One region of the Thalassotalea piscium genome, then DNA from elsewhere that is predicted to be linked to it. Evidence: predicted binding sites of a transcription regulator. Region 1 holds the regulator's gene; each other region holds the start of a gene.
The links. Region 1 encodes sigma-54, which starts transcription at its own class of promoters, with help from an activator protein. Its sites were predicted from a motif close to GTTGGCACGNNNNTNGNNT; they were not measured.
Positions count from the first base shown of each region.

Region 2: the regulator sigma-54 is predicted to act here: its motif matches at 2,704-2,722, upstream of pdsR (proteobacterial dedicated sortase system response regulator).
Region 3: the regulator sigma-54 is predicted to act here: its motif matches at 2,343-2,361, upstream of QUD79_RS14460 (EF-hand domain-containing protein).
Region 4: the regulator sigma-54 is predicted to act here: its motif matches at 6,380-6,398, upstream of QUD79_RS15150 (FlgO family outer membrane protein).

Region 1 covers NZ_AP027362.1:587,001-595,170, forward strand. Annotated here, with positions in the region: gene pmbA (metalloprotease PmbA) at 1-105, shown strand, start outside; gene mgtE (magnesium transporter) at 122-1,480, opposite strand; gene QUD79_RS02500 (HPr family phosphocarrier protein) at 1,785-2,060, opposite strand; gene rapZ (RNase adapter RapZ) at 2,076-2,930, opposite strand; gene ptsN (PTS IIA-like nitrogen regulatory protein PtsN) at 3,003-3,455, opposite strand; gene hpf (ribosome hibernation promoting factor) at 3,488-3,775, opposite strand; gene QUD79_RS02520 (RNA polymerase factor sigma-54) at 3,804-5,312, opposite strand; gene lptB (LPS export ABC transporter ATP-binding protein) at 5,382-6,107, opposite strand; gene lptA (lipopolysaccharide transport periplasmic protein LptA) at 6,117-6,596, opposite strand; gene lptC (LPS export ABC transporter periplasmic protein LptC) at 6,613-7,179, opposite strand; gene kdsC (3-deoxy-manno-octulosonate-8-phosphatase KdsC) at 7,176-7,721, opposite strand; gene QUD79_RS02545 (KpsF/GutQ family sugar-phosphate isomerase) at 7,726-8,170, opposite strand, start outside.
Region 2 covers NZ_AP027362.1:1,765,310-1,773,479, reverse strand. Annotated here, with positions in the region: gene dinG (ATP-dependent DNA helicase DinG) at 1-242, shown strand, start outside; gene QUD79_RS07630 (substrate-binding periplasmic protein) at 447-1,208, opposite strand; gene pdsO (sortase-associated OmpA-like protein PdsO) at 1,777-2,565, opposite strand; gene pdsR (proteobacterial dedicated sortase system response regulator) at 2,802-3,542, shown strand; gene pdsS (proteobacterial dedicated sortase system histidine kinase) at 3,554-5,716, shown strand; gene queE (7-carboxy-7-deazaguanine synthase QueE) at 5,740-6,417, opposite strand; gene queC (7-cyano-7-deazaguanine synthase QueC) at 6,497-7,153, shown strand; gene lysC (lysine-sensitive aspartokinase 3) at 7,222-8,170, opposite strand, start outside.
Region 3 covers NZ_AP027362.1:3,252,780-3,260,949, reverse strand. Annotated here, with positions in the region: gene QUD79_RS14475 (sigma 54-interacting transcriptional regulator) at 1-24, opposite strand, end outside; gene QUD79_RS14470 (hypothetical protein) at 21-584, opposite strand; gene QUD79_RS14465 (sensor histidine kinase) at 581-2,077, opposite strand; gene QUD79_RS14460 (EF-hand domain-containing protein) at 2,425-2,706, shown strand; gene QUD79_RS14455 (EF-hand domain-containing protein) at 2,777-3,058, shown strand; gene QUD79_RS14450 (hypothetical protein) at 3,168-3,515, shown strand; gene pepN (aminopeptidase N) at 3,793-6,480, shown strand; gene QUD79_RS14440 (Na+/H+ antiporter NhaC family protein) at 6,690-8,081, opposite strand.
Region 4 covers NZ_AP027362.1:3,408,089-3,416,258, reverse strand. Annotated here, with positions in the region: gene QUD79_RS15185 (class I SAM-dependent methyltransferase) at 1-86, opposite strand, end outside; gene QUD79_RS15180 (DUF1194 domain-containing protein) at 286-1,053, opposite strand; gene QUD79_RS15170 (FeoA family protein) at 1,778-2,008, shown strand; gene feoB (ferrous iron transport protein B) at 2,008-4,206, shown strand; gene QUD79_RS15160 (FlgO family outer membrane protein) at 4,282-4,971, opposite strand; gene QUD79_RS15155 (FlgO family outer membrane protein) at 4,981-5,598, opposite strand; gene QUD79_RS15150 (FlgO family outer membrane protein) at 5,674-6,339, opposite strand; gene QUD79_RS15145 (NAD(P)-dependent oxidoreductase) at 6,473-7,438, opposite strand; gene prmA (50S ribosomal protein L11 methyltransferase) at 7,624-8,170, shown strand, end outside.

The DNA of each region.
Region 1 (8,170 bases):
GACATGTTTACTGAGTTAGTCGCCGTTGGCAGTGATACTGATATGCATGGCAGTATTCGTACGGGCTCTATTTTGTTAGCTGAAATGCAAGTTGCAGGGAATTAGCAACTTTGTTGACTCGTTAACCTAAAAGCAGTGTTGCTGTACCTAAAAAGGCAAAAATACCAACTACGTCGGTAACGGTTGTTAAAATAACACTTCCTGCTAAGGCAGGATCAATTTTCATCCGTTTAAGTAGTAAAGGTATAGCAACCCCTGCAACCCCTGCAGCAGTCATATTCATTAGCATTGCAAAAGCGATAACCGCACCTAACATAAAATCTTGCTTCCAAATAGCAACAACAGCTGCAATCAATACTGCCCAAATAATGCCGTTTAAAAAGCCGACGGCAAGCTCTTTATAAAGTAAAGCACGAGAGTTGCTTTCACCTATGTGTCCTAGCGCTATACCTCTGATAACAAGTGTTAAGGTTTGATTGCCAGCAACACCCCCCATACTGGGGACTAACGTATTTAAAATAGCAAGAATGGCTAATTGGGCAAGTATATCTTCGAACATTGATGAAACAGCAACAGCAAATAATGCGGTAATTAGATTAACTCCTAACCAAATTGAGCGCTGTTTAGTACTTTTAAAGACAGGTGCAAAAGTATCGGCTTCATCATCAAGACCCGCCATACTCATCATTGAATGTTCGGCTTCTTCTCGAATGACATCGATAACGTCATCGATGGTAATACGGCCAAGCAAGTGTTTATTTGTATCAATAACGGGGGCTGAAAACCAATCGTAACGTTCAAATAGTTGCGCTACTTCACTTTCAGGGGTGTCAACATGTACCGCTTGTATTTCTTCTACGATTAATGTTGAAATAATAACATCAGGCTGAGCCGTAACTATTGATGAAAGTGAAACAGAACCAATAAAGTGATCTTGTCGGTCAACTACATAAAAAGAATCTGTTGCTTCTGGTAAGTCACCTTTAAGTCGTAAATAACGTAAAACCACATCGACTGTTACATCTGGTCTGATGGTTATAGTGTCGGTATTCATAATACCGCCAGCACTATTTTCTGCATAAGAAAGTGCGGCTTCAACCCGTCCACGATCTTGTGAGTCCATGGACTTAATTACTTCATTGTATACAGTATCAGGTAGGGTTCTTAGTACTTCAACTAAATCATCTGTATCCATTCCTTCTGCGACAGCAGCTAATTTTTCAGGATGGATATTTTTAAGAATACCTTTTCGAACTTCTTCGTTAAGTTCTTCTAGGACATCACCATGGTGATCAGGATCGATTAATTGCCAAAGTACTGTACGGCTTTTACTTGGAGAAGATTCTAAAATTAGCGCAAGATCATAGGCAGGCATATTTTGCAGTAATTTGCGGACATAGACAAACATCCCGCTTTCAAGTGCTTTGTTAACTTGCTGCAGTTTAGTATGACTGTATTCTTGCTCTAAAGCTTCCGGCATATCGTTACCTTGGGCCGTTAAAAACGAAATGAAAAGTTAAGTAATTATCGACTCAGTATGTTATACCAACCTATAAATGAAAGTGATCTCTTAGCTACTCTAAGTGTCCGCTTCTTTATTTTAAATGGTATAAGTAATATTTGACTTTAATTAAATAATATCAATTGTTTAGTGTTATTTACAGCTTTATTAAGGTCTGTGAAGCTATTATTTCGCTTTATCTGAGTGTGAGTGGTATTGGTAAGTGCTATGGTTTTACTAGGGGGGTGTTACCTTAAGCCCTTAGTTTCTAGTTGAAATAAAGCTATTCATCCTCATCAAATTTATCATTAAAAAGTTTGCATACATCGGCTAATGCTTTTTCTGCATCTTCACCTTCAGTAGTAATAGTCACTTCTTTACCCTGTGCGCCAGCAAGCAGCATTAATCCCATAATACTGCTCGCGTCAGCATCTTTTCCTGCTAAGGTAACGGTTACTTCAGCATCAAACTTGTGGCTTAATTGCGCTAACTTAGTGGCAGCTCTCGCATGTAAGCCAAGCTTATTAGATATCATTAACTTTTTGTTATATTTGGCCATGAATATTTGTATTTCTTACGTTGTTGATTTATCGATATCGCGATGGCGTGATTGAACATCGGCTCTTTCTTTACGTAAATTGTTTGCTAATAATTCAGCAATAAATACGGAGCGGTGCTTACCACCGGTACAGCCTATTGCAATGGTGACATAACTACGATTATTTCGCTCTAGGTGGGGTAGCCATGTCATAAAAAAGCTGTTTATTTGCCAGACGAATTTAGTCACTATTGGTTGAGATGAAAGGAAATCTTTGACTGGCTGATCTAACCCGGTATAAGTTTTAAGCTCCTTTTCCCAAAAAGGGTTTGGTAAAAAGCGAGCGTCAAATACATAGTCTGCATCTTGAGGTACGCCGTGCTTAAATCCGAATGACTCAAACACAACAACCATAGTGCCAGTTTTTTTACCTAAAATTCGCTCTCTTACCAAATCTGCGAGTTGGTGAGGGGTTAACTGGCTGGTATTTATGTATAAATGAGCGCGACTAGATATAGGCTCTAGTAACTTTTTCTCTAAAATTAGTGCCTGATCTAAGGCAATGTTTTGTCTAATTAATGGGTGTAATCGGCGAGTTTCGCTAAAGCGTTTAATTAAATCAGAGTCATCAGCATCTAAATAAAGAATATTTAGTTCAACAGTTGTGGGCAGGTAATCAAGTATTTCAGAAACGTCAGCTGGGTCGTTAGGTAAGTTTCGAACATCTAAGCTGACTGCGACTGTTTCATAATCATTTATTACGGTATGTGTTAACGCCGGTAGTAAATTTACGGGGATATTGTCAACACAGTAATAGCCTAAATCTTCAAGTACGCGTAGTGCGACACTTTTACCTGAACCTGAGCGACCACTCACAATGGTTAATTTCATTTTTCAGCCTTATTTGGCAAAATGTGTAGCCAATAATAGTGTTTATCTATCAATGGCTATAGTGTTAAAAAATTAACTGGCTTGTTTAATTAAATCAAACATTTCTTGCGCAGTAGTACTCTTTCGAATTTGTTTGCAAAGCTGTTTGTCGGTAAACAGCTCTGCGATATTTTGTAATGTCACTAAATGTTCTTCGCATTGTTGCTCAGGAACAAATAATGCAATAAAAATATCAACAGGTCTATTATCTATCGCGTCGAACTCTATCGGTTGTTCACTAGTGGCAACTATTGCGACAGTTTTGTTTGAATTAGTTAATCGGCCGTGAGGAATGGCTATACCATTACCTATCCCTGTTGAACCCATTTTTTCTCGTGCCATCAAACTTGTTAATAATTCATAAGTTGATGAGTCGTTAAGTTCGTTAGAAGCTGCATCACAGATAACTTCTAGTATTCGCTTTTTACTTGTGGCTTGAACTGCACATAAAGTGCAGTTCAAGCTAAGTAGTTCAAGTAACTTCATGATACCGGTTTACTTAGCTATATTTTATAGCGTTAATGTTGAGTTATTTTGCCTTTATATTTTAATATTTGGCGATCTAGTTTATCGACGAGTCGATCTATTGAAGTATACATATCCGCGTTATCGGCTTTAGCATGTACTTCTGTTCCGCTAAGGTTAACGGTTGCCTCCGCTATTTGACTATTCTTTTCTACTGTTAACACCACGTAAACATTATGAATTTGATCAAAATGTCTTTCTAATTTTGCGAATTTTGTATTTACGCTTTCACGTAATGCCTCGGTAATTTCAACATGATGACCTGTAAGATTAATTTGCATAACATTCAATCCTTATTGTTGCGTTTACTTAAAGTAAACTTTTACGTTGATTAGAAGGGGGAATAGATAAAGACTCTCGGTATTTTGCAATTGTTCTTCGTGCAACATTAATACCCTGCTCTGCGAGTAGTTCAGCCATTTTGCTGTCACTTAGCGGTTTAGCTGGTATTTCTGCAGCCACAAGTTTTTTAATCAATGCTCTAATTGCAGTTGATGAGCACTCGCCACCGTTTTCGGTACTTACATGGCTAGAGAAGAAAAACTTAAGTTCAAATATGCCTCGAGGAGTGTGCATATATTTTTGTGTTGTTACGCGAGAAATTGTAGATTCATGCATATCTACAGCTTCTGCAACATCGTTTAGCACCATGGGGCGCATCGCTTCAGGTCCATGTTCAAAAAAGCCTTGCTGGCGCTGCACGATACAGTTAGACACTTTTAATAACGTGTCGTTGCGGCTCTCTAAACTTTTAATAAACCATTTGGCTTCTTGCAAGTTTGATCTAATAAATTGGCTATCAGTTGAGGACTTCATAGAGCGTGCCATTGAGGCATATTGCTGGTTTACTGACAATTTAGGCGCAGTATCAGGATTGAGCTCAACAACCCAACGACCATTTTTTTTCTCAACGGAAACATCAGGAATAACGTATTGGTCTTCACCTTTAATGACACTGTCACCGGGGCGAGGATCTAATGTTTGAATTAAGCGGATAACCTCACGGAGCTGATCTTCTTTTAAGCGAGTTTTACGCATTAATTGTCGATAATCACGACTACCAAGTAAATCGATATGCTCGCGTAATACTAATTTGCTTTCTTCTAGCCAGGGTGTTGATTTGTCAAATTGATTAAGCTGAATAATTAAACAATCAGAAATGCTACGTGCACCTACACCTATAGGGTCGAACATATTAATCCGTTTAATAACGGCTTCTACTTCATCTAGCTCTAGATCGTCAGCGCCTACACTTTCTAATATTTCTTCAGCTGAAACAGTTAAATAGCCAGCGTCATCAATAGCATCTATGATCGCTGTGGCAATCGCGCGGTCTGTATCAGAGAAGGGAGTTAAGTCCATTTGCCAACGCAGGTGGTCTTGAATTGAATCGACAGTTTCGCCCTGATATGTGTAATCTTCGCTCGCAACACCTACGCCTGTATTTGATACACCGGCACTAAAACTTTCATCCCATGTTGTGTCTATATTTAATTCTTCAGGGATCTCGTTTTTGTCCATTGCCTCAGTAGTGGATATTTCGTCTATCGTTGGTGTAGAGTCTTCACTGCCATCATTATTATCAGTCGTACTTGTTTCAGTTGTAGAGGCAGAAAAAGCATCATCGAAATTATCTGTACTACTTTCCTGATCTGAATTTGAAGATTCATCAACTTCTAATAATGGATTACTGTCTAACGCTTCTTGTATTTCTTGTTGAAGATCCAAGGTCGACAGTTGCAACAATCTTATTGCTTGTTGCAACTGTGGAGTCATTGTAAGTTGTTGTCCAATTCGGAGCTGCAGACTAGGGCGCATCGAAATACTTATGTTCCTTTAATTATTAATAACGTTTATCGCATTAACTAATACTATAGTTTGAATATACTATAGCGTGAATTGCTCACCAAGGTATACATCTCTTACTGTTTGGTTGGCCAGTATTTGATTTGAATCCCCTTCTGCGATCAATTCGCCATGACTTACAATATAAGCGTGTTCACATACATCTAAAGTTTCACGTACATTATGGTCTGTAATTAATATACCAATGCCTCGTTGTTTTAAGTGTAGAATAATTTTTTTAATGTCTCCTACTGAAATAGGGTCAACGCCTGCAAAAGGCTCATCAAGTAAAATAAACTTAGGATCAGCAGCCAAGGCACGGGCAATTTCTACACGACGCCGCTCGCCACCTGAAAGACTCATACCTAAATTGTCTTTTATGTGGTTAATATTGAACTCTTCTAATAAATGTTCAAGCTTTTCTTGACGTTCAATCTCAGAAAGTTCTTTTCGTGTTTGTAAAATGGCCATTATATTGTCGTGTACAGTGAGTTTTCGAAAGATTGAGGCCTCTTGAGGTAAATAACCAATACCTTTTCGTGCGCGTTCGTGCATAGGGAGTAAGGTGATATCTTCATCGTTGAGTATTATACTGCCACTATCATTAGGCACTAACCCTACAATCATGTAAAACGATGTTGTTTTACCTGCGCCATTTGGTCCAAGTAAACCGACAATTTGCCCTTCTTGAACCTGCAAGCTTACATTTTTTACTACTTTACGGCCTTTATAAGCTTTCGCTAAGCTTGTGGCACAAAGAGTTGATATTTCCATAAGTTAATTTTTATCCAACGCTTTGGGTTGTAATACAGTTTTTACTCGATTATTTTCATCACTATCCGCATCGCTATCGGCACTGACTTGTTCCGTGACAAAATTGTAAGTAATTATACTGCCACTGACTTTGCTTCCTTCTTGGCGCAATTCTGCGTTACCAGAAATTACTACGATATTTTGGCTAGGCTGATATTTAATTTCATTAGCTTGTAAGTATATGGGCGTACCGTCATCAAGCTTTTGAGAAAAGGTTGCAGGATTGCCTTTGGCTATATATGTTTTTTCGTCGGTTTCGGTGTCAGTGATCACCTGTACTAAATCAGCTTTGATCCGTAACGTGCCTTGAGTGATCACAACATTATCGATATAGCTAAATATTTTATTTTTTAAATCAGCAGCCTGTCGAGAAGCATCGATATTAATTTCTTTTTTTAAGTCTAATTTGTCAGCATAACTTGTCGAAACTAATGCTGAGCTCATGCCTACTATAATAAGGCTAGTTTTTAATACTTTTAAAAATGGTTTGTACATGTTCAGTCAACGTCATTTGTTTTGTATTTAAGTCTACAATTAGTCCTGAACCATATATGGTGAAGTCTTTCCCTTCAATCATAATAGTTTGCTCAGAACTAATAATATTAGTATTAAGATCTAACTCTAAATACCGACCATGAATTTCTTGTATTAAGCTTGATTGATCTGTTGCCGTTAATGTTACGCGATTTTGTAGCCGTACGCGATTATTACTATATAGAGTCCCTTCATTAGCTTTTAGTTTCCAAGGTGTTTCACTATTTTTTGTAAAAAGGGTGTACTGTGGAAATTCAAAGTGGGTTACAGATAAGTTTGCGTAATGCTCCATACGCTGCGCATCGATAATATATGTTAGCTCACCTTGAGCATTATATATGTCACTATTTAAGGTCTCAGCAATAAAGTCTGGTGTCATTTCATTAGTGATCACTTGTTCTGTTTTTGTTTTTGACTGAAGCCAGTCAACAACGCCATACGCAGCTAATGCTAGAATAAAAAAACAGATGGCGAAGCCGGTTAACCGTGTCATACACTAGCGCCTGTAGCAAAGTGTAAAGTGTTTTGGCTCAACATTATTAAATCGCAACATTCCCTTACCGCACCAAAGCCGCCTCTTATTGTGGTGGTATAGTCGGCAAGGTTCAAAATAGTGGGGTGTGCATCATTAACAGCAATGCTTAAGCCAACATAGGCCATACATTCATAGTCAGGCATATCGTCGCCAATATAAGCCACTTGATTAGGTTTTAATGATAGGGCACTTAACATCTTTTTTAACGCGGGCAACTTATTTTCTTCACCTTGCACTATATGTTTTACATTAAGTGCTGTCATACGGGTCTGAACAATGTTTGATTGTCGGCCAGTGATAACGGCCACGTCAACGCCATTTGCACCTAATGCTTTAATGCCATAACCATCTTTTGTATGAAATGCTTTAAGCTCTTCGCCATCATTACCTAAATAAATGCGTCCATCAGAAAACACACCGTCAATATCACACACAAATAATTTGATATTTATTGCTTTTTCTATAATTGCTTGATTCACTTCACCATAGAGTGTTTTCATTGTATTAAAGTACTCCTGATTTTAGTAAATCGTGCATATTCATTGCACCAATAGGTTGGTTACTTGCATTGACAATAATTAGTCCATTAATTTTCTTATCTTCCATTATTTTTAACGCTTGAGCAGCTAACATTTCTTCGCTAGCTACTTTGGGTTTTTTCGTCATAACGGAATGAATTTGGTCGTGGTGAATATCTACCTTTTCATCAAGTATCCGGCGCAAATCACCATCAGTAAATAAGCCGATTAATTCATTTTTATCATTAACAACAGCAGTCATACCAAGCCCTTTTAAAGACATCTCCATTAATGCGTCGGTAATTTTAGCATCTTGATGCACAACAGGTAATCGATCGCCAGTGTGCATTATATCTGATAAACGCAGTAAAAGGCGCTTGCCTAAACTACCGCCTGGATGAGAGAGTGCAAAGTCATCAGCCGTAAAACCA
Region 2 (8,170 bases), 1.2 Mb from region 1:
CTGTTCCTACCTCTCCAGTTGAAGAAGCACAGGCAGAGTTCATTACAGCAAAAGGTGGTAACCCATTTATGTCGCTATCAGTACCTGACACTTCAAAAAAACTAGTGCAAGCAACAGGTCGATTACTTCGTAATGAAAAAGATACCGGCGTGATAACCATTATGGACAAACGCCTACTAACAAAACGCTACGGTAAAGATTTATTAAACAGCTTACCGCCTTATAAAGTGATAAAGCACTAACAATTAATGCTTAACTTGTTATTTAAAACAGCTATCTAGGATACTATGTTCGCTAGAAGGAGCACCATAAAAGAGATAATGCCGATAAGAAATTTGAAAAGCTCTTGAATCGATTTATGATTTAAATCGAAGACAGTTTAACGGACTTTATTTACATTGGTTAGTAATGTTCAAAAATCTGTTGTAGGCTCGAACTGAAATGAATTAGTTTATACTCTGTATTAATTGATTATACTCTCCATTCTCTTTCATTACCTTTAGCACCTCCGCCAGCTTAATTGCGATAGCTTGATGTTTTTGATGTAAATAGCTGAACATATGTATTTCAACTAATGCAGGGCTTTGACGCATAATTTTTCCCTTGTAGTTCTCATGATGTTTAAGGATAAGATCGCCCGTTGACTTACTGGTTATAGTAAAATCAGCTCTATCCTTATAAACTAATTCAAACGCCTGTTCTGTTGAAGATACTTGCATTAAATATTGAAAGTAATCCTTATTTTCCTCAATAAATAGTGTACCTTGTTCATAAGCAACAGTATAAGGGTAAAGGTTTTCCCAACCATCTACATCAATTGTTTTTTTGCTATAAACCCATTGTTCAACAGAAAATATTGTTTCATTAACACGAACCAAATTAGCGTATATATTTTCAAAGTTATCGACTCTGAAAGCAATTCCGTCAATTTTATCCTCGTTCGCCCATAATAAATTTCGTTTATTGGGTAAATTAACTAATGAAAATTGATAGCCTAACTGTGCAAAAGCGTGTGTTAAAATTAGATCGGCTTGCTTGAAAAGTAATGTATGAGATCCATTGGTAGTGCCAAAAATCAATTTATTTTGCTTTGTTTGTGCTACATACGGCAATGCCTCCCTTGCTAAATTAAGACTATAAGCCTGAGGTGTTAAAAATAATACCCCAAGTAATAGATAAGTTAACTTGCTGTGTAATTCCTTTTTCATCTGCTCACCTACTATAAACAATTAACGAGTAAAATAAACGGTTTACAACTATTGTCATGTTTAACTCAGTATAGTAGATATAATAAAAACAAATACAAAAGATTTAGGGCGTGTTGATCTTTTCTGAATATTTTTGCAGCGATTTATTTGGTGTTTATACAAGGCCGAACTTATGTAATGGGCTTGTTCCCCATAAACATATGAAAACGTGGTAGAAAAACCAAAGGGGCGCTGTCCTTCGGATACGGTTTAAACATGATTTACTTTTCGTTGCTTACACGGAAGTAGGTACTTAGCGTGATCAGGACGCGGAAACTGTCTAGCTCATTTATGTAGAATAACTTCACTTTGCTCGCTACGCCTCAATTAAATCATGTTTAATTCGTACAAAATACGTACACGAATGATCAACACGCCCTATTTCTTAGAAAAATTAAATAAGGCCAGTAGTATGGGAGCTACTAGCCCTTATCTAAAAGTTACATCGCTATAATATGTTTAGTTTACACCTCCTATTTAAGTTTAAGATTTACTCACTATAAAAAGAACCATTGGTAAGCGTTAATGTTTAATAATTATTTGCTACGTGCTGATCATTTTCGATATTGTTTTCGTTAGAACTAAGTTTAATAACCACTCTACGGTCATAAAAGCTCACCTTTTGCTCATTCGTTGCTACCACCGGCGAGTTATCGCCAAATGCATAAAGTTTAATACGATCTGGTGCCACACCATTATCAATTAAGGCTTTTTTAACTGAATTAACACGCGCAATAGACAAAGCATGGTTGTTTTTACTGTTTCCTTGTAAATCTGTATACCCCGATAAATCGACTGTTAAATGCTTTGCTTGAACCAAAAGTCTAGCTAAAGCGTCTATTTGCGCTTCATAATGTGCTTGTATTTCACTAGATCCTGTAGAGAATTGTAAACTCATTAATAAGTTTTCTGCTTGTAATTTACTGGCCTGAGATAATGATGCTTTAACCGCAGCAATTTGGTTACTAAAAGCTCGTTCTTGTGCCTCAAGCTGTTGTGCATATTTTTCATCTAACGCCGCTTTTGCTTGCTGTTCCTGTACGATGGCGCTCGATAAGTAAGTTATTTCTTCTTTTGCGTTAATTTCTTTTGCTACAAGGCTGCCTGCGATCCCTGTAATAAGTGCGCCTGCTGGTCCGCCAAATATTGCACCAAGTACCACACCCACCCCGAAACCAACTCCTTCTTTGTCACCCGCAGACATAATGGTTTGTGCTTCTATTTCATTGATGGCATTCTCTTGTGCCATTAAAGGGCTTGCTGCTAAAGATGCAATAACCATAGTGTTTACAATTGCGTTTTTAGTAAAAGTTTTCATACTATTTCCTTTTTCATGTTAAGTGTTATGCGTGAAGCTGATCAGCAAACGATTATTTGCTGTTAGCTTTCGATGACGTTATTTAAACAAAGGAATTTGGCTTTAATACGCTGTAAAAATGGCAATATGAAGGTCAATTGTGGCAAGATTATGGCAATATCGTCTTTAACAAGACGCACTTAATAATATTCGTTATAGTTCACCCATAAATATCACTTGTTAATACCTAAATATATATGTCAAAAAGAATTGCTATTGTTGAAGATGAAGCCGCTATCAGAGAAAACTATGCCGATGTACTAAGAGCACAAGGTTATCAAGTGCAAACCTTTGCCAATCGTGAAAGTGCTACCCAAGCTTTCACTCTACAATTACCTCACTTAGTTATTTTAGATATTGGTTTAGAGCAAGAATACGATGGTGGCTTTACTTTATGTCAATGGTTACGCACCTTATCAAGTACCTTACCTATAATTTTTTTAACTGCTAGAGATAATGACGTTGATACTGTTTCAGGCCTTCGCATAGGTGCTGATGATTATTTAACTAAAGATATTAGCTTGCCGCATTTAACTGCTCGTATTGCAGCATTATTTAGACGAGAAGATGCACTTAAACAACCATCGGCTAAAGAGCATATACTTAATTTAGAGCAGTTAGAGATTGATGTACAACGCATGACAGTATCATGGTTGTCTGTGCCACTTGATATTACCATTACTGAGTTTTGGATGGTTCACGCATTAGCGAAAAACCCGGGATTTGTTAAAAGTCGACAACAATTAATGAACGAGTCAAAAATATTTGTTGATGACAGCACCATTACCTCTCATATAAAACGAATTAGAAAAAAGTTTATTAAAATCGACCAAACATTTGACTGTATAGAAACCGTTTACGGTATGGGTTATCGTTGGAATACCGCCAACAGCAACGCTACCAATCACATAACCTCATCCGTAACTGACCAAGAGTAAAGTGAATTATTATAATGCGCATTAGATTTGGGCTTAGAGCCAAACTCTTATTACTCGCCAGTGTTTTGTTTACCATCCCTTGGTTTGGCTATCAATATGTGTGGGAAATGGAAAAATACCTACGTTATGGCCAAGAACAAACTATTTTAGGCACAGCTCGCGCATTAGCCACTGCCTTGCATGAAAGGCCCAACCTATTTAACAACCAAGCAAGCTTTTTACCCAGTGTTGAACAAGGGAAAGACTTTTATGGTTATGAATTAAAGCAAGCGATTCAATTAGATGGTTTGCCTAACGATTGGCCAAATTATGAAAATAGAATTCATTTATACAACCAACAAAACAGTATTAACCCACTACTCGCGAATATAAACTCCGAACATATGTTCACAGCTACAATCGCTAAATATGGTAAGTATTTATACTTATTTATCAGTGTTGTTGATAACAAAGTAGTTTTCAGGCCGACAAATGCACAAAGTATTGTTAATAATGACCATTTAGAAATAGCTTTGGTCGATAATAGCGGCGTTTTCAATCGATATATTATTGCTAACAAACAATCTGGTTGGTTAGATAGCTACCGTATTACTCATCTATCGGGCCCCTTTCCAGAGGTAGCCAACTTTATACAAGGACATTGGCTAACAACTCCCCAAGGCTACAATATTGAGTTACGAATACCACTCACTCATGTTGGTGATCAAATTGCTTTTGCTGTACACGATGTTGACAGCACAACTGAGGGAATATCTTCTAGCATTGGCTCTGCCGACCCTAGTCAAAAAGAAACCTTGGGCACAATTGTTGTGCCATCACCTGAAATAGAGCGCATTGTAAAAGGTATGAGCCATACTAATTCTCGTATTTGGGTGGTTGATCAACATAAACGGGTATTAGCCAGTGCTGGCGACTTAACTAAAGCCGGTGGTGTGTGGCAACGTACTCGTTTGCCTGATGACAATACAAACGGTAATAATTTAAGTCCTTGGCAACAACTTGAGCAGAATTGGTTAATTCCTTTGTATTATAAATTTCTTACAAAACCACCAAAGGCGTTTATTGATAATTTGTATGATACACAAAATTTAACTGGCCAACATATAGAAACGGCACTTATTGGTGACCCTTCCTCTCAATGGCGATTAACAAAAGACCAACAAGCAGTCGTATTATCAGCGGCTTACCCTATTTTTATCAATCAACAGGTACACGGTGCGGTTATTGTTGAAGAAACAACAAATGGTATCAGAACATTAAGAAACAAAGCATTAGAAAAATTATTTAGCGCTATTATTGCAATTCTACTCATTAGTGCTGTGGTCTTTTTATTATTTGCTTCTCGTATTTCCAATCGTATTAGCAAGTTGAGAAATCAGGCTGAGAATGCCATTGATGAAAATGGACGAATTACGGCAAGTATAACGGCTTCAACAGCAAATGATGAAATAGGAGATCTTTCACGTAGTTTCGCGCAAGTTGTAAACCGTTTAAGTCAATATAATCACTATTTGGAGGGAATGTCGTCGCGGTTATCTCATGAATTACGCACTCCAATAGCCGTAGTAAGAACGTCACTCGAAAACCTATCATTACATGATATACCCCAGCAAAGTCAACAATATATAGATAGAGCACAAGGAGGGATTGCAAGACTAAACGCAATTCTCACCAGTATGAGCGAAGCTACACGTATAGAGCAAATGTTAGTGAGCTGTGAACGAGTAAATTTCGATTTTAATCGAGTATTAAATGGTTGTATTCAAGGGTATCAGCAAGTTTATAGTACAATTAATTTTCATTATAAACCTAGCGATAAAGCACTTAGCATGAATGGTTCACCAGAGCATATCGCCCAGCTTTTCGATAAAGTGATTGCTAATGCTGCAGAGTTTAGTATTGACCAAAAAATATTTATAACAACTGAATACCATAGTAAAGAAGTGGTTGTACATATTAGTAATAACGGACAACTTTTACCTGAACAGATGCATGAGCGTTTATTCGATTCTATGGTGTCAGTAAGAAAAGGGAGTCAAGATACCCAACCGCATTTAGGTTTAGGCTTATATATAGCCAGACTAATTTGTCAGTTTCATCAAGGTAAAATTACAGCCACTAATCATCATAATCCGCAAGGAGTTACCATCAGTATGAGTTTTCCTAGGACCTAGCAACTAGGTCCAAAGTGAGTAGCTTATTCTATCCCTATGTATTTATGTACTTGTACAGATAAACGCCAGTTATTGTCTATGCAGGTTTGTATCGCTAACTCAGTTGCACGTTGTTTTTGACTAATAGGCTGTAAGTAAATTGGTGTGTGCTTAACATTATGATCTAACAAAAGCTTCTTTAGATCGTCAACGTGCTGTTCTGTTGCAACAGGGTGTTTAATTTCATTGGCACGCTGCATCGCACTTTCTAAAATAGCATAACCACCTTTCATATTTATTTTTGGAGAAACAGTTACCCAACAGCGCTCAGTGGTAAGTATCTCAAAAGTGCCTGATGTTTCTATTTGACAAGAGTAACCAAGCCTTTCAAAGGTGTCACATAACGGCGTTAAATCAACCATACAAGGCTCGCCACCAGTAATAACAATATGCTTAGCTTTATAGCCCTGCTGACTAAAAATATTGGCCATTTCATCTGCAGTTAGATGCGACCAATGCTCAGATTCTTGTTTTTTAGTTAACATATCATTAGATGGAATGATCAGGTTGGGATCTATCTCCCATGTATGCTTGGTATCACACCATGAACAACCTACAGGACAACCCTGTAGCCGAATAAATATAGAAGGCTGACCGGTAAATGCCCCTTCTCCTTGAATAGTTTGAAATAATTCATTAATTTTGTATTTGGTTGTTGTCATAGTTTAACGCTTTGCTTTAATGCCTAGGTAATTTAACGTAAAATGTCGCGATAAATATTATACCTAAGAGAGCTTACAAATGACTAACAAAGTTGTTGTTATTTTTTCCGGTGGCATGGATTCATTTACCGTGCTTAATCGCGCATTAAAAGATGGAAAAGAAGTTTTTGCTTTATCCTTTGACTATGGACAACGCCACGTAAAAGAGCTTGAATGCGCCAGCAAGGTCTGTAAATCACTTGCCGTAAGTCATAAAGTTATTGATATTTCGGCAATTAATCAACTGTTAGCGGGTTCTTCACTAACTGATGACATTGAAATCCCTGAGGGTAATTACGAAGTAGATAACATGAAGTCAACTGTAGTGCCAAACCGTAATATGATCTTAATTTCATTAGCAGTTGCATACGCAGTCTCAGTAAAAGCTAGCCAAGTATATTATGGTGCTCACTCTGGTGATCATAATATTTACCCAGACTGCCGACCTGAATTTGTTGAAAAAATGAATGATGTTTGTCAAATTGCTAATTACGATGCAGTTGAAATTTTCAGCCCATATTTAACTGTATCTAAAAGCGCAATTTTAACCGATGGTTTATCAATGGGGTTAGATTATAGTAATACTTGGACCTGTTATAACGGACGAGATAAGGCCTGTGGTAAATGTGGAGCATGCCAAGAACGATTAGAAGCCTTTAGAGACAACAACGCGATTGACCCCATCTCATATGAGTAAAGTTGACAGTATTTTAAAAGAGTAAATGTTCATACGTTTACTCTTTTTAAATGAAAACTCATGCGAGTTTAGCTTGCTGTAGCTAATTCCGTCGGCTTCACGTTTTGCTCAAAAAATGCTTTATGTAGTTGCTCAACCGCTAAGTTAGCTTGCTCTTCATTAACTAAAAAACATAAATTATGCTCACTTGCCCCATGACAAATCATACGAACATTAATACCGCTAATCGTATCAAAAATACAACTCCCCACTCCACTTTTTTGCTGCATTTTATTGCCAATTACAGCAATCAAGGATAAGCCATTTTCAACGGAAACTTCACATAATTTTTCTAACTCTTGAACAACTGTTGAATTTAGCAATGCTTGTGTTGTACCCGTTGGGTTATCAAAAGTCATGGCTACACTAATTTCACTAGTAGTAATCAAGTCTACACTTAGCTGGTGCTTAGCCAATACATTGAAGACTTTTGCTAAAAACCCACTTGCATGTAACATTGCAGGGCTTTTTACCGTCACTAATGTTTGCTCACGTCGAAGCGCTATTGACCGATACGTTGGAGTTGAGCTAACTGTTTTTTGAATATAAGTTCCACCTTTGTTGGGCTCTTTACTGGAACCAACAAATACCGGAATATTATGTCGCATCGCAGGAATTAACGTTGCTGGGTGTAAAATTTTTGCTCCAAATGTTGCCATTTCTGCTGCTTCGCCAAAACTAATTTCGTTAATCGCCCTCGCCTTATCGGTAATTCTAGGGTCTGTGGTAAATATTCCAACAACATCTGTCCATATCGCCAAGTTATCAGCATTTAATGCTTCAGCTAGTAACGCGGCACTATAATCAGACCCACCTCGTCCTAGCGTTGTTGTATTATTATCATAGTCTTTGCCAATAAACCCTTGTGTAACAACAACCTGATTCGTTAGTAATGGTACAAGTAGTTGATGACAGTTTTGTTTCAGTTTCTCTGTATCAACCACCGCTTTTCCAAAAGAACTGTTAGTTTGCATGACA
Region 3 (8,170 bases), 1.2 Mb from region 1:
GTTGTTCTCGTTATTTATACTCATAACGATGTACCATGATCATTAATTGAGCGCTCAATTTTTTTAAGTTGAATTATTTGTTGCTGTAATTTTTGTGAGCGCATTTCAAGCATTTCAATTGACTGTTGCTGTAGCTGTAATTGTTTCTGTGTTTCTGTGTTAGTTTTTTCTTTATTAATTAACTTATTTAAAATTAATAACTGTTGGTTGAGTTGGTCCCTAAGCATGATAATAAAAGCAAGATCTCCTACATTAAATTGAGCTTGTGCTTCTTGAATTAATGCTTGCTGGTTAAGTCGTGACTTTGCAGAATACGGATTATGTATTGGAGAATTGGGCAAGCTGTGAAGTAACAATAAATGATATTCTGCCGCTTGGTTCCCTTGTGACTCTTTAAGTTGTTGATTTTTAATCTCTGTAGTTAGTTCTTCGTTATCAAGGCTTTTTATCCATAAATAGTAACTGCCGTAATAAGAGTATTCGGTATTGTTTTTTGCAGTTAACTGACAACCAGACACTAGCGTAATCAATACAATTACCAGGGCTGTTTTAAAAATACTAAAGGGGCTAAGTAATAAATTCATAGTGAATCAGGTTCCGTATGAGTAACAGATAAAGGTGATATTAGTTGGGCTTTGGGTAATGTTATTTTGAAAGTAGTATAACTTGGAGACTTAGTACTACTGTCGATACTGATTGTTCCATTCAAACGCATCAACAATTCTTTTACAATAGTTAGACCTAAGCCACTGCTTTTTATTTGACTGTTGTGCGCTGTAGAGCCTTGATAAAAAGCATCAAATACTTGATTGTAGTCATGCGAAGATATACCAGCACCTTGGTCGGTAATTGTTAAGTGTAACAAGTGCTCTTCAACCCATGACTTTATGGTAATTATGCCATTTTCAGGCGAAAACTTAACCGCGTTCGATAGCAAATTATCTAATATTACGCTTAATTGCTTGCTGTTACACTGAATAGTAATGTTATCTACCTTTTGAATAATGGTTAATTGTTTTCTTTTTAAGTCTAAAATACGAAGCTCCAAAGCGCTTTTAACTTCTTTGGCTAAGTTAATAACTTCGGCATCTTGTAAGCTGGTTGAGTCAAGCACAATATTAAAATCGAGCAAGTCTTCAATAAGGCGTTGTAAACGATTAACACTCGTGCGAATAATATGTGTTATTTCTTGTTGATCATTATTTAATGCGCCTACACTGTTATCGTAAAGCAACTCAGTGCCTTCTCTAATCGCAGCTAACGGCGTTTTAAGTTCATGAGAAATATGGCGAATAAAGCTCGATTTTTGTAGCTCTAATGCATGTAAACGGCTGCGCATTAACTCTAACGCTTCTGCTATTTCTTCTATTTCAATAGAGCCATCAACAGTAATTGGTTGTTGAAAGTTACCTTGCTCTAACAATTTAATTTTACCGAGCAATACTTTAAGAGGTAATGTAATTAATACAATAAAAATGCCAGCAATTAATAGGGTGATAGGAATAATTAACAAGCTAAAGAGCATAGTGCGTTTAACTTGGTTGGCAGAGTTTTCCATATTGCTTGCTTGTTGATTAATAACCTTATTTGAATGTAAAGCCAGTTGTTGATTAACGAGGGCAAGCTCTCTAAAGTATCGTTGAAGCTGCTCTAAGCTTATTGAGTTTACTGAATTTACTTGAATCAGCTGGTCGATTTCAATGAGCTTGTTATTATACTGTTGAATGATTTTTCGGAACTGTTCATCATTATATTGGCTAAACTCTTGTACTAAAATTTGCTTTAGCGCTGCTTTTCTTTCTAAGTATTGATTAAGCAATTCATGCTCTTTCAACACTACGTATTGGCTAGCAAAACGCTCTAATCGCGTTAAGGTTTGGCTCACCTGCCTATTATTTTCAACAAGTTCAGCGACGTTAAATATTGCAGTTGTACCTTGCTCAGAGAGTTTATTCACTTGGTTTGCACTATAAAGAAACGCAAAAACCAAAGGCAGGGCAACCAAGCCGAACCCCATAAGTGTTAGCGTTTTAATTGAAACATGATAAAACGAGATTTTTTTAATCCATTGTTGCATAAGTTAATGCGCTTATTTGTTGTAAACCACTATCTAATACCCCGATTTAACCCTTTTTAGTGAGGATAAACAATATTGTCTCAAATTAGCGACAGGAGACTTTGTTGAAAATTTACCTTCTTAGTTATTGTTATTTAACATTATTTTTATATTTGTGTTGGCTCAGCGTTAAGTAGTTTATTTGAAATTATTTTAGTTGTTGCTAATTAGCGACAGTGTATCCCTGGTGGTTTATATAAAACCCTTTAATTTCAGTTGGTTACATTTTGGCACGTTGCCTGCAATAGTCCAAGTGATAGTACATAAACTTACTACGTTAACCATACTAACTATGAAGGAATAAAATTATGTTTAATTTAAAAAAAGTATCGCTAGTTGTTGTTGGTTCTTTAGTAACCGCTTTTTATGTTAGCGCAAACGAGCCAGAAAATACTGCAACTGAAGCGTCTAATGTCGATCTCACACAATTGTTAAGTCAATACGATAAAGACGGTAATGGTTTGCTAAGTAAAGCAGAAGTGGCCGCGAGTAAGCACAAAATATTATTAGAGAATTTTGATGATATTGATACCAATAACGATGAAACGCTAAGCCATTCAGAACTTAGTTCATTTAAATTAGATAACTAACAGACGCTTATTGGTTAATCACTCAGTATTAACCAATCACTATTAATCACTTTATGAAGGAAGAAAAAATATGTTTAGTTTAAAAAAAGTAACCTTAGTTGTAATTAGCTCTTTAGTAGCTGCTTTTTATGTTAGTGCAAATGAGCCAGCAAAACTTTCAAATGAAGTAAGCAAGGTAGATCTTACTCAATTATTAAGTAAATTTGATAATGACGGTAATGGCTTATTAAGCAAAGCGGAAGTGGCTGTTAGTAAGCATGCAGTATTATTAGAAAACTTTGATCACATTGATGCTAATAATGATGGCGGCTTAAGTGAAGCAGAACTTAGCGCTTTCGACAGTAATAACTAATTTAATGGCTTACTTTAAAATAGAAGTAAGTCTGTTAGCCGTTTAAGCTCGACTTTGCCAGTTACTGTCCCCCAACCAAGTAACTGGCTTTTTTTACAAGGTACAAAAAATGATCAAGTCAGATATTCCAAAGCCAGCAATGACACGCTATATCCAATTAGATGATTGGATTTTTGAAGTAAAAGCAGTAAGAGCTTTAAGAGTAAAAGACTACGGACAGCCTTATTCAGCTATCGTCAACATTAATGTGAATGGCGATAGCGCTTATATCGATGGATTGATGAGTCGTGAACAAGAGCAATTTTCACGTAATGACTATAATACTGTAGTCGAATTTTGTCGTAAACTATCATTAAATACTGTTAGTTTTGATCGTTTTAAAAATGGTGCCCTTGTATCGGAAATAATCGACTTAAAGAAACAAAGTACTGCGATGTTATTTAAACTCGCTAATTAGCTGACGAGTTACAAGCGACGTTTTATAATAACTAGCTCATACCATAGGTTTTTATAACGAAAGTAAATACTTACTTATGCTAACCTATGGTATTACTTTGTACTTGCTGTTTTTGTAAAAAAGTAGATGGGGTTTTCTTTCCAAAAAGGTGAATGTCATTATAAATACGCTAGTTAACCTTCCTTTATCCCAGATAATTATTATTCTATAGTCTATGACCTAGTTGAAGGTCTACAATACTTTCACGCTAATAATTTGCCAAATAATAGGAATTCCTGTGAGATCATCCCTCTTGATGATTATTGTCTCAACTTTCGTGTTGAGCGCCTGTAATCAAGCTAGCAATAGCGACCAAAACAACATAAATAAAGACGTAATTACTGATTCAGAAATACCAACTTTTTCAGTGCGAGCAAATAACGCGCATTTAAGCGAAGCACAAGCCATGCAACGCTCTAAAAGAGTGTCTGATGTTGATTATAAATTAACATTTGAATTAACGGGTGAAGAAAGCTTTAGTGCAACATCTGTTATTAACTTCCAGTTAAACGATGCGTCGTCGCCGTTAACGGTTGACTTGAACGAAGCAAGTATTAATAAATTAACCGTTAATGGTAAAGACGTTACCGCAGATTATAATAACTGGTTTATTACTCTAGCACCTGCAGACTTAAATACAGGTAAGAACTCAGTTGCGGTTAGCTTTACGCGAAAGCATAGTACCAATGGCGAGGGTTTACACCGTTTTGTTGATCCTGTAGACGGTAAAGTCTATTTATATTCTCATTTTGAGCCAGCCGCAGCACAACAAATGTTTGCGTTATTTGATCAACCTGATCTAAAAGCAAATTACCAAATGACGGTAACATCGCCTGCTAACTGGCACGTACTTTCTGCTATGAAAGAAACACGTTCAGAAATTAAAGGGGATAAAAAGGTATGGTACTTTGACCGTACTTTAAAACTTAGCCCTTATAATTTTTCACTACATGCAGGGCCTTATCACAAATGGGAAGATAACACGGGTAAGTACCCACTACGTTTATTTGTTAGGCAGTCGGTAGAACAACAAGTGGTACCACAAGATTGGTTTAACTACACCCACAAAGGTTTGGCTTTTTTTGAAGACTATTATGGGGTTGACTACCCATTTAGAAAATATGACCAAGTATTAGTGCCAGACTTTATTTATGGGGCAATGGAAAATGCTGCGGCAATTACTTTTGGAGAAGGTGGCTTTTTAACCAATGGCGAAATGAGCCAAAGCCAGAAACAACGTTTAGCCAGTGTAATAATGCATGAAATGGCGCATCAATGGTTTGGTAATTTAGTGACCATGAAATGGTGGAATGGTTTATGGTTAAATGAAAGTTTTGCCGCTTTTATGGCGACATTAGCAACTGCAGAAGCAACAGAATTTGATAATGCATGGCGCTCTTTTTATGCGTATGGTAAGCAGTCAGCTTATCGACAAGATCAACAAATAACTACTCACCCAATAGAAGTACCTATTCCGTCTTCAGCAAATGCATTTGACAATATTGACGCGATCACATATTCAAAAGGTGCATCTACACTTAATCAATTACGTCATTTACTGGGCGAAACAACGTTTAGGCGTGGCATTCATAATTATCTCGCTAAAAATGCATACCAAAATGCTGAACTAGACGATTTTATCGAAAGCTTAGCTGACGCCTCAGGTAAAAATTTAGATAACTGGAAGCAAGAGTGGTTATATAAAGCTGGGGTAAATACTATTCAGAGTAACTTTGCGTGTGAAAATGGTAAAATTACTGAATTTAATTTATTACAAACTGCAGATGAAAACTTCCCGACATTACGTGAACAACATGTTCAAGTTGCACTGTTTTCCATTGACAAAAAGGGACTAAATTTAACAGAAAATGTTGCTGTTACTTATCGTGGGAATACCACCAGTGTTGCACCTCTTATTGGTAGTAAGTGCCCTGATCTAGTTTACCCAAATTATCAAGACTGGGGGTTTGTAAAAGTTAATTTAGATGCTAAGTCATTTGAAACAGCAAAAAGTAACTTAAGTAAAGTAGACGACCCATTATTACGTTCAATGCTTTGGCAGGCATTATGGGACAGCGTACGCGACGGTCAATTACCGTTAAACGACTTTATCGATACCGCAATTGCCAATGCCCCGCTTGAAACTGATTACACCATACTTGGGCAAGCGTTATCGCAAATTGCACAAAGTGCCTCGTACATTAAAAATATTTACACTATGGAGCATAGCTATGTGCAAGAGACATTACAAAAGCTTGAAAAAATGGCATGGGACAATACATTAGCCAACATCAATGATACCAATAAGTTGCGTCGTTGGTTTGGGTATTACCAGTCGTTTGCAACGTCTGATAAGGGCATGAACACCTTGGTTGCATTACTTAATGGCGATCAATCGATTGAAAACCTCACCATCAACCAAGATTTACGTTGGGGAATTATTCGTCACTTGAACCGTTATCAGCATCCTCAAGCCTTAGCGTTACTTGAAAAAGAGCAACAAGCTGATAACTCAGATACAGGAATAAAGTCAGCAATTTCTGCACAAGTCATTCGTCCTGATACAGCAACTAAAACCTTATGGCTAGCCAATATACATGCAACTGAAAACCCAATGCCTTATGCAAAACTTCGTGCAGCAATGGGGGCTATGTATCCTTCTGAGCAAACGGCACTTAATGAGCTAACGGCTGATAGCCGAATAGCAATGCTTGCTGAAGTTGATAAAGCACATGATCATGTATTTATGCGAACCTATGCAGGCACTATGATCCCAACAAGCTGTACAACAGAAAGTGTTGCTCGTTTAGAAAAAGCAATAGCTGACAATAAAGACCTTTCTACCGGTACAAAAAGGGCATTGTTAGTTGCTCATCAAAATAACAAGCGTTGTTTAGTGATTAAAAATAAAATATCAATTAAATAAGCGGTTTAACTTAACAAGAATTTATTGATACCACCAAGTAAAGCTCAAAAGCCGTAATGTACATTACGGCTTTTTAATAGAGCAGGAGCACGAGCAATTTAACCTGCGTGGTTTATATAACCTGAGCTCAGGTTATTTAGCCAAATACAAAAAACGCCCATTAGGGCGTTTTTTAGTTGATAGCTGCAGTGTTATTGATGCAATTGTAGTTAAGCACCAATAAACATTAATCCAAAAGCAATGTAGGTAAGGATCGTTAAACCGCCGGCAAATAATGCATAAGGAAGTTGAGTGCGCACATGTTCGAGTAAGTCGCAGCCTGAAGCTACCGCACTCACTGCGGTGGTATCTGAAATAGGAGAACAATGATCGCCAAAGACACCGCCACCGAGTATTGCTGCGAGTAATAAAGGCGCAGGTAAACCAAGGTTAATGACTAAAGGCATACCTATAGGGATAAGTATAGCAAATGTGCCCCAAGATGTTCCCGTAGTGAAAGACATTAAGCCACCGGCTAAAAACAAAACAGCAGGCACTAAAAATAAAGGGAGATTTTCTGCGACTAAACCTGAAATAAAAGTGCCGGTTCCTAGCACCTTCAAGCTTGCGCCTAATGCTAACGACAATAATACAATCATAACTAAAGGTAATAGCTCAGATATGCCTTGAAAACCAATTTCAGTCATTTTTTTATGGGTAAAACGTTTACTTGCCACCATCATAATATAAGCGACTAAACAAGCGAGTGTGGTTGCATAAAGCACAGATTTTGAACCTGAACCTTCAACAAAGTTGCCATTACCCGTGATAAACATAAATGCGACCATTGATACCGATAACGTAATAAGTGGTACTAACATATAGCGAGGCTTGCTTGCCGGCACATCTAACTCTAATTTTTTTGTGCCTTTTTGTTGGTTTAATTCGGCTTGTTTTAATGGGCCATGAGTTTTGTCGGTCCAGCAAGTATAAACTACAATAACTAAGGTGATCAGGGCATAAAAGTTGAGCGGTATCGTTTGAATTAATATTGAAACGGCAGACTCTTCTAATTCATAAGTATTAAGTAACCCAAGCACATAGGCACCCCAGCCATTGAGTAATAATAAAATACAAATGGGCGCGCTGGTACTATCAATAATATAGGCAAGTCGCGCTCTGCTCATGCCAAACTTATCAAATAAGCCGCGTGAAATAATACCGGCCATTAATACACTTAAATTTGACTCAATAAATATGGCAACACCGGTAAAAAAAGCTAAAAAGCGTGAGCGCCTTGCACTACCACTTAATCCTTTATCAATTAATACATTTACCGTAGCGGTTACACCACCAGACTGGCGCATAAAAGCTAGTAGTGCGCCAACGAGAAGCGAGAATACTAAAATTCGGGTATTTCCGTCTGATTGAAATACACTAATAATGCGCTCTACCGTACTAATGCCAAAGCCGGCAAGTGGACTATAAGCCTCGGATGAGCTAAAAAGTATCAGTAACTCTGAGCTGGCAATGGCTAATAGTAACGCCAAAATAACTTCTTTTTTCCACAATACAATGATTATGGCTAGAATAGGGGGGATAATGGAGATCCAATCAGACACAACAACTCCTAATGAGTATTTTTATTATTTTTGAATGAATTAATAATACTGAGCAATTACTTAACGGTTCAAATAATTTACTCACCATG
Region 4 (8,170 bases), 1.1 Mb from region 1:
AATTGGTTTTTATCCCGCAACGTTCGCAAATGAATATCGATATCGCCAAACTCAATAGTCTGATACGCAACTCTGATTAATGTCACAATTATGCCCTTAATATGAGTAAATAGGCCATATACCATAAAGGCTATGTGACGTAGGATTAATAGCAATCTTACGCTTATTTAGTGCTTTCTACAATGAAGATATCTAATACGGGTTGGGTAAAGTTATAGCACGTTGGATATAAAAACCCTACTGATAAAGTAGGGTTATTAAGGTTTGTTAGGTTTTATTAAGTTATTATACTTTTTTACGGCTAGCTGAGGCTAAACCTAAAATTGCTAAACCAAATAATGCAATTGTAGAAGGCTCAGGTACAGTGGCACCGCCACCACCACCAGTAATTTCACGTACTAACTTTTGTTGAATACCCGCAGTAAAGTCAGCAAAAGTATTAGCACTAATTAGGAAAGCGTTAGTGCCACCAATAACATTATTAGTATAGAAATTATCTAAATTAGAACTGCCGCCAATAGTAATACCATTAATAGTATCAACTCCAAGTGCTAAAGCAGAGTCTCTAGCAGCAGCTGTGGCCGAAGCATTGCTTGTACCATCGCCAGAGACATCCATTACTTGGCGAGCAGAATCATAAGCATTGTTGAAAAATAAACCTTTACCATAATCAATAGCAGCATAAATATTTGTGTAACCAGTATTGATTCCAGCCATTTTTGATGAAAAACCACCTAAAAGGTCTGCGAATGCATTCGCAGAAGCACTGTCATAAATATGAAACCAGTCTATACGAGTATCAGCATTTTGTGCCCACTCAATATATTGAACAGCTATTCCACCATTTTGACCGTTTACAATGGCGTTAATTACTGAGCTATCACGAAACGCAGCTTCATATCCCTGTATTTGCAATTCGTATTCAGTCTGATTAACACTGCCTGAAATATCGGCAAGTAATTGTAGTTCAAGATCTACTATTATATTAGCATTGGCATTAGCTGTTAATAATGCTGCACAGCATAAGAGGGTTTTTGTCAGTTTTTTTAACATGGTATTGATCCTTTATCGTTAAAGTATGCTTCAGGAAACAACTTTTTACTATCCCTGAAATAAACGTATTGTTAGTAAGCATAAAAAGTGCCATTTTTATTTATAATTAACTATCATCAACTTACAAGTTAACTTTTTTTGAACATTTAATAAGTGTAAAAAAACCTGACACTTTATTGTTTTATTACCGAGCTTATATGAATCAATTAGTAACAGAGAGGCAGATGACTTGAGATTATTTCTACGTTTATTAGGTGATAAATATTTTAATTGTTAGAGCCGGTGTTATTTTCTTAGGAACTAGGGCGTGTTGAACTTTCGAGTACAAATTTTGTACGAATTAAACATGATTTAATTGAGGCGTAGCGAATAAAGTGTAGTATTCTACATAAATGAGCTAGACAGCTTCCACGTCCTGCTCACGCTAAGTACCTACTTCCGTGTAAGCAACGAAAAGTAAATCATGTTTAAACGTATCCTTAGGACAGCGCCTCTTTGGTTTTTCTACGGCGTTTTCACTTATTTATGGGGAACAACCCCATTACATAAGTTCAGCCTTGTATAAATACCAAATAAATCGCTGCAAAAATGTACAGCAAAGATCAACACGCCCTAATAAAAGCAGATCTAAATCAATATTATTACGGAATTTTATTGTTAATTTATCCTAAAATCATTTAATATAAATGATAATCGTTATCAGTTAACTTGTGTGGTAATTTAAGTGACACTATCTAAATTAAAAAAGAAGCAACGCGCACGTATTAAATCGTTACCTGCCGACTTATCGCTATCAAGTCGATTAATGGAACAAGGCTTTGTACCAAATTCATTAGTAGAACTTGCACATATTGCCCCTTTTAACGGACCACTTGCATTTTATTTGCACGGCACAAAAATGAGCATTCATCAATCATTAGCGGCGCAGATACACGTAGAATTAGAAGCAATATAATGTCTCAAACTGTTCATTACGCCTTAGTTGGTTTTGCTAACTCAGGTAAAAGCACGCTATTTAATCAACTCGCACATACTAAGCAAACTACAGGTAATTGGGCCGGTGTAACGGTTGCTGCAAAGCAACAGCAGGTGAGCTTCAATCAGCAAATAACTTTATTTACAGATTTGCCAGGAATTCCTTCGCTGTCTAAACGCCAGCACCAAAGCCAAGATCTTTCGATAGGGCACCAATTTTTAGAGCAAGAGTCGATAGACTGTATTATCAATGTGGTTGATGCTACTCAACTTCAGCGTCAATTATATTTAACCACGCAGCTATTAGAGCTTGGCTTACCTGTGCTGGTAGTATTGTCGAAAACAGATCGCAAAGAAGCACGTGAAGTTGACTGTGAAAAATTATCAAAGTTGTTAAGCTGCCCAGTTATTAAAACTGATGGTAGAAGCAAAGTAGCTCGTCAGCAGATAGCTAAAGCACTAGAATCTCTACCTAACAAAACTAACTTGCCAAAAGAGCTTAGTGTTCCCGAAGCGGTGTTAAGCGAAATGGCCAAAGCTGAGCAAAGCTTATTAGCTTATGAAACCTCGTTAAATACCAAAGCGTGTGCGTGTAAGTCAGACGGTGAAGCGGCTATGCAAATAATGCAAGCTCGCTATAACTTTATTGATCAAGTGCTTGAACAAGTCACAATAACGCCTTTACAGCACCATACGTTATCAGATCGAATAGATAACGTTATCTTACATCCATTAGCGGGCGTGCCAATATTTCTATTAATGATGTATTTATTGTTTATGTTTGCCATTAATGTTGGCAGCGCCTTTATCGATTTTTTTGATATTTTGGCTGGCGCAATTTTTGTTGAATATCCTTTGCAGTTTTTAGCGCAATTTAACTTGCCTGCCTGGATAATTACTATTATTGAAGGAATAGGCAGCGGTATTCAAACTGTGGCAACATTTATTCCAGTTATTATGTGTTTATTTATTGGCTTATCACTACTTGAAACAAGCGGTTATCTTGCTAGAGCCGCGTTTGTTGTTGAAAGTGTTATGCAAAAAATTGGTTTGCCTGGAAAAGCCTTTGTACCATTAATTGTTGGCTTTGGTTGTACAGTACCGGCGGTAATGTCGGCACGAGTATTAGACAGTGAACGAGAACGCATTACCACCATTATGATGTCGCCATTTATGTCGTGCGGTGCACGTTTGCCTGTTTATGCGTTATTTGCAGCGGCATTCTTTCCAGAGTCCGGTCAAAACCTAGTATTTCTTCTTTACCTAATAGGTATTGCCGCGGCTTTATTTACAGGTTTTCTACTTAAAGCTACCGTACTTTCAGGCAATACATCAGCTAACTTTATGGAGCTTCCTTTATATGAAGTACCTAGAGCAGGGGCGTTAATTAAACGGGTAGGACGACGCACTAAATCATTTGTTTTTGGTGCAGGGAAAACCATTGTTATAGTGGTTTGCTTTCTTAACTTTTTTAACTCATTAGGCACAGATGGTAGTTTTGGACATCATGAGCAGAATGACTCAATTTTAAGCAAAACAGCACAGCTTGTTACACCTGCATTAGCGCCCATTGGTATTAAAGAAGACAACTGGCAAGCCAGTGTGGGGATAATTACTGGAATTTTTGCTAAAGAAGCACTAGTTGCTACCTTTAATAACCTATATTCGTCTGCAGCTGAAGAAGATGAAGCAGAACTTAGTTTTGCAAATCGCTGGCAAGAAGCGACAGATTCAATTAAAGAAAACCTATTAGGTATAGCGCCAGATGATCCTTTAGGTGTTGATGTTGGAAATGTAACCGATTTGAATGCGGCCGCAGAAGAACAACATGTCACTGTTTCTACCTATCATGCCATGCAAAATGCATTTGCGGGGCAATTAGGCGCATTTAGCTACTTACTCTTTATTTTACTGTACACGCCATGTGCAGCGGCAATGGGGGCGATAAAAAATGAAGTAGGAAATCGCTGGGCATCGTTTGCAGCATTATGGAGCTTTACACTGGCGTACTTAGTGGCAACACTCGTTTACCAAGTGGCAACATTTAGCGAACAAACCTTATATGCATCAACAAGTATCACATTAGTAATACTAACCTTTATGGCAATATATTTCTGGCTGAAAAGAAAGGGCAAAGCGGTGTTAACGATTCCAATTGCAGTAAGTTATAGTAAGTAAAAGCACTTTTTTACTAAAATATCAGTCAACTACGTCTATATAATTGAAGAGAGATATAGTTGACTGTTGAGTATTTTACCCCTGAATTAACGGTATTTGTTGTTCGCTAACTCTAGGCTCTGTATCTAATATTGCTTTGGCAACACTTGCAGGGATAAAGCTTTGCGCTGATGCCACGACCGCTTTCGACTTAATGCCAACAACACGTGCGTTAACTAAATATCCGCCCTGGTGCTTTACTAAATTTCCAGTAAACACGTAACGAATAGGTATGTTGTTAGTTAATTCGTTAAAATTTCTACTCATAATAAAGTCACCTTGTTCGGTTACGCGTAAGTAATCAGTTACTTTATAGTCTAGTACCGGAATACCTACTTTATGAATTTCATGCATTAAGCTTTCGGCGATTTGGTTGCCTAACAAACTACTACTTTCAAAGTCGCTATCTAAATTAACAAAGCTGGTAACTGCAACTGGTGTTCTTCCATTTACGTATTCTAAGTTACTCACTAAATCTTGCATTAACCCACGCATATAAAAATTAATGTTTTTGGTGAGTGCAGGGCCTTGAAAAATTTCTTCATCAGTTTTGTTGTTCATTGTTGATTTTGGAAAGCGAAATAGTGCATCGCCTGCCCCACTAGCGGCTAGTTCATTATTAGTTTGTACTTGTGTTTCATTAGCCTGGGTCGAAACTGAATTGTCTATAGTTGAACAGCCTGTTAATAGGGCGGCTACACAAGCTGCGGAGATCAAATTTTTCATCACATCACCTTAATAAGCGTTACGGTAAATCATGTTGTTTTTCATGCCAACTTTACGCTGTGTTGACATAATGTTAATGGGCAAATAATCAGTTGCTGCAGCCACTACACGCTGAGTTTTTAGCTCTATAATACGTGCATTAATAATGTAAAGGTCGGTTTGCTCTGCGTAAGTACCTGTTAAGTAGTAATAAGCGTTAAAATCTTTATTAAGCTCGTTAATATCTCTTGATAACATAACGTCGTAGCTTGACTGTAATTTAACAGATGGCATGGTTTTGTATTCAATAACATTTAAGCCTGCTTGTGTGCTTAAGGTAATTAAGCTTTCTTGAACTTGGTGACCGATAAAGTTGTCGCTGGGTATTAATTTTCCGCCCAACTGGGTTACAGGTAAAAAAGTACCTACGGCAAGGGGGTGGCTTGGTTCAATATTTTGTGCAGTAGAAAACAGCTTGTTAGCTAGCACCTTCATTCGCTGGTGGATCATCTCTTCATTGCTAGTGCTTGATACGTAGCTATCAGCTGTATTATTTTGCTTATTGTCTATAGAGTTATTGCTCCCCTGAGGTGACTGCGCACATGACAACAGTAAAAAACTACAAATAAATACGAGTAAACGGTGCATATTTTACCTCAATAACCTTTGTGCTGCTCAGCAGCGTTTCGATACGTTAAATTTAACTATTATTTACTTTTTGCATCAACTAGCAAACTTGTTCACCAAATATTGTGGTATTAACTTTGATGTTGATGCGATAACCGCTTTACTCTCGACATTAATTATTTTTGCATAAATCATAATGCCTTTATCATTTTTTCTGACGGTGCCTTTTAATATATAGCCAACATCTTCGTTATTTTGTATGTAGGCAATAGTATTGAGAAAGTCATTTTTTTCACTTGGTTCTGCATAAGTAAGGACATTTTCTGCCACCGGCAAGCCAATATTTTGGAGATCGGCAATAAATAGCTCTGCTAATTCTATGTTCAGCTTACTATCGCTAGCACTGTTTGGTAATACTGAAATAAAGGGGGGAACTGCAATAGATTTTACCACTGGGTTAACACTTAATTTGTCAAATATTACGTAGACCATTTGTTCAGTGTATTCCCCAAGGGATTGAAAGTTTGTGCCGGGCTGAAATAAGTGGCTTTTGAATTCATCTTTATTATCAGTGCTTTGATTGGATAGTTCCATTTCTTTACATTGATAAAAATCGCCTTCATCATTAACGCATAAACGCTTAACGTTACTGGTTTCGTCGTTATTACTAAAACCTAAATCAAAGCGACTAACTTGACTTAAAGAGCAGCCGGTTATCAATATTAATAACCCTATTGTTAACATATATTTTATTGACTTCATTAATTCAGCCCTACAAAAAACGCTATCTGATGATTAATACAAGCAATATTAAAGCCAATATAGTTAAAATATTTGATAAAGCTTATTACATACAAAAAAATGACCTCGTACAATGATATACATAACCTAAAATCTACAGGCCACTAACAAGTTGTTGGGTGCTAATCGCACTTTGAGATAGCGCTACGTTAGCGGGTAAAGGGTTATTACCCGCGAGTAAATAAATAACTTTTTTTCCGTTTTCTGCTAGTTCAATTGCGTGTTGGTAATTAATTAAAATAGTAGAAGGTATACTCTGCGGAAATTTGTCAGCGTCTCTGCGAATATATTCAATTAATTGTTCATTAACGGCTTCGTCGTAAATTACAGCATCTGCAAATTGCATTTCTCGGTGTGCAGCTAAGGTTAGTTTATCTGGCTCACCTGAAAGGGTATGAATAAATACTATCTCGCCTTTTGGTGGGGCAACACTGTTTTTTAAGCTATTAATGAGTAATTTCTCGGCAGGTTCTATATTTCCACTAAGTACCATTTTGCCAATTGTGCCGCGTAATGTTTCTTCCCAAAATGTACGACGATTACGTAAGCCTTTTATTCTAGCTTTTACATGCTCACGAAATTTAAACGAGAAGTCGGCAAGCTTTCCATATCCTGCGGGTAACATTTTTTCTATTTGCTCGCGTAACATACGTAATAAAATAGGTGCAGTGCCTGAACTAGACATAGCAATTATTATTGGAGTTCTGTCTATTATCGCTGGCGTGATATATCGACAAAGGGCAGGTTGGTCTACCACGTTTACCAGTATATTGGCTTTATGCGCTTCTTTAGCGACTTGTGTATTTATACTTTCTTGATCGGTAGCGGCAATAACTAGATTATATTGCATTAACAGGCCGGGCTGATAGTTATGTGCCAACCATACTAATTGATTACTTTTTATTAATCTTTCAACGCTTTCGTTTACGTGTGCAGACATAATAGTAATGGTATTTGTGGTTTTCAGTAATAATTCTATCTTTCTGGCGGCAACATCACCACCACCTATTACTAAAGCGTTAATATGGACAGCGTCTAAAAAAATGGGAAAATATTTCATTTGTTTAATTACTTATCTTAAAGCATTACGTAGTGGTGTATTAATGGAGAATACTATAACGTGAGAATTACGAACAGCAGATAAAATTATAATTAATGTTTAAAATATGAAAGGTAACCTGTACCGATAAAAGTCAGTAATGTTAAACTTATGCTAATTATATTATATAAAGCAGAGCCAAATAAATGCCTTGGATACAACTAAGAATTAGTGCTGATGAAGATACCGCTGAAAAATACAGTGATTGGTTAATGGCCAGTGGCTCACAAGCGGTTACTTTTATTGATGCCAAAGATACGCCTATTTACGAGCCTTTACCCGGCGACGAGGTTATTTACTGGCAAAATACGGTTGTGATGGGGCTTTACGACGCTAGCCATGATATGGACAAAGTAATTGCTTATTTACAATCAATTCATCCTGATAAAAAAGCAATGCGTTTTAAATTAGAGCAGCTAGAAGATAAAGATTGGGAACGAGAGTGGATGGATAACTTTCATCCAATGAAGTTTGGTGAGCGTTTATGGATTTGTCCAAGCTGGCGCGACGTGCCTGACCCAACAGCAGTTAATGTAATGTTAGATCCCGGTTTAGCCTTTGGTACGGGCACTCACCCAACTACTGCATTGTGTTTAACTTGGCTCGATAGCTTAAATTTAACAGGTAAAACTGTTGTCGATTTTGGTTGTGGTTCAGGAATTTTGTCATTGGCCGCATTAAAGTTAGGGGCAG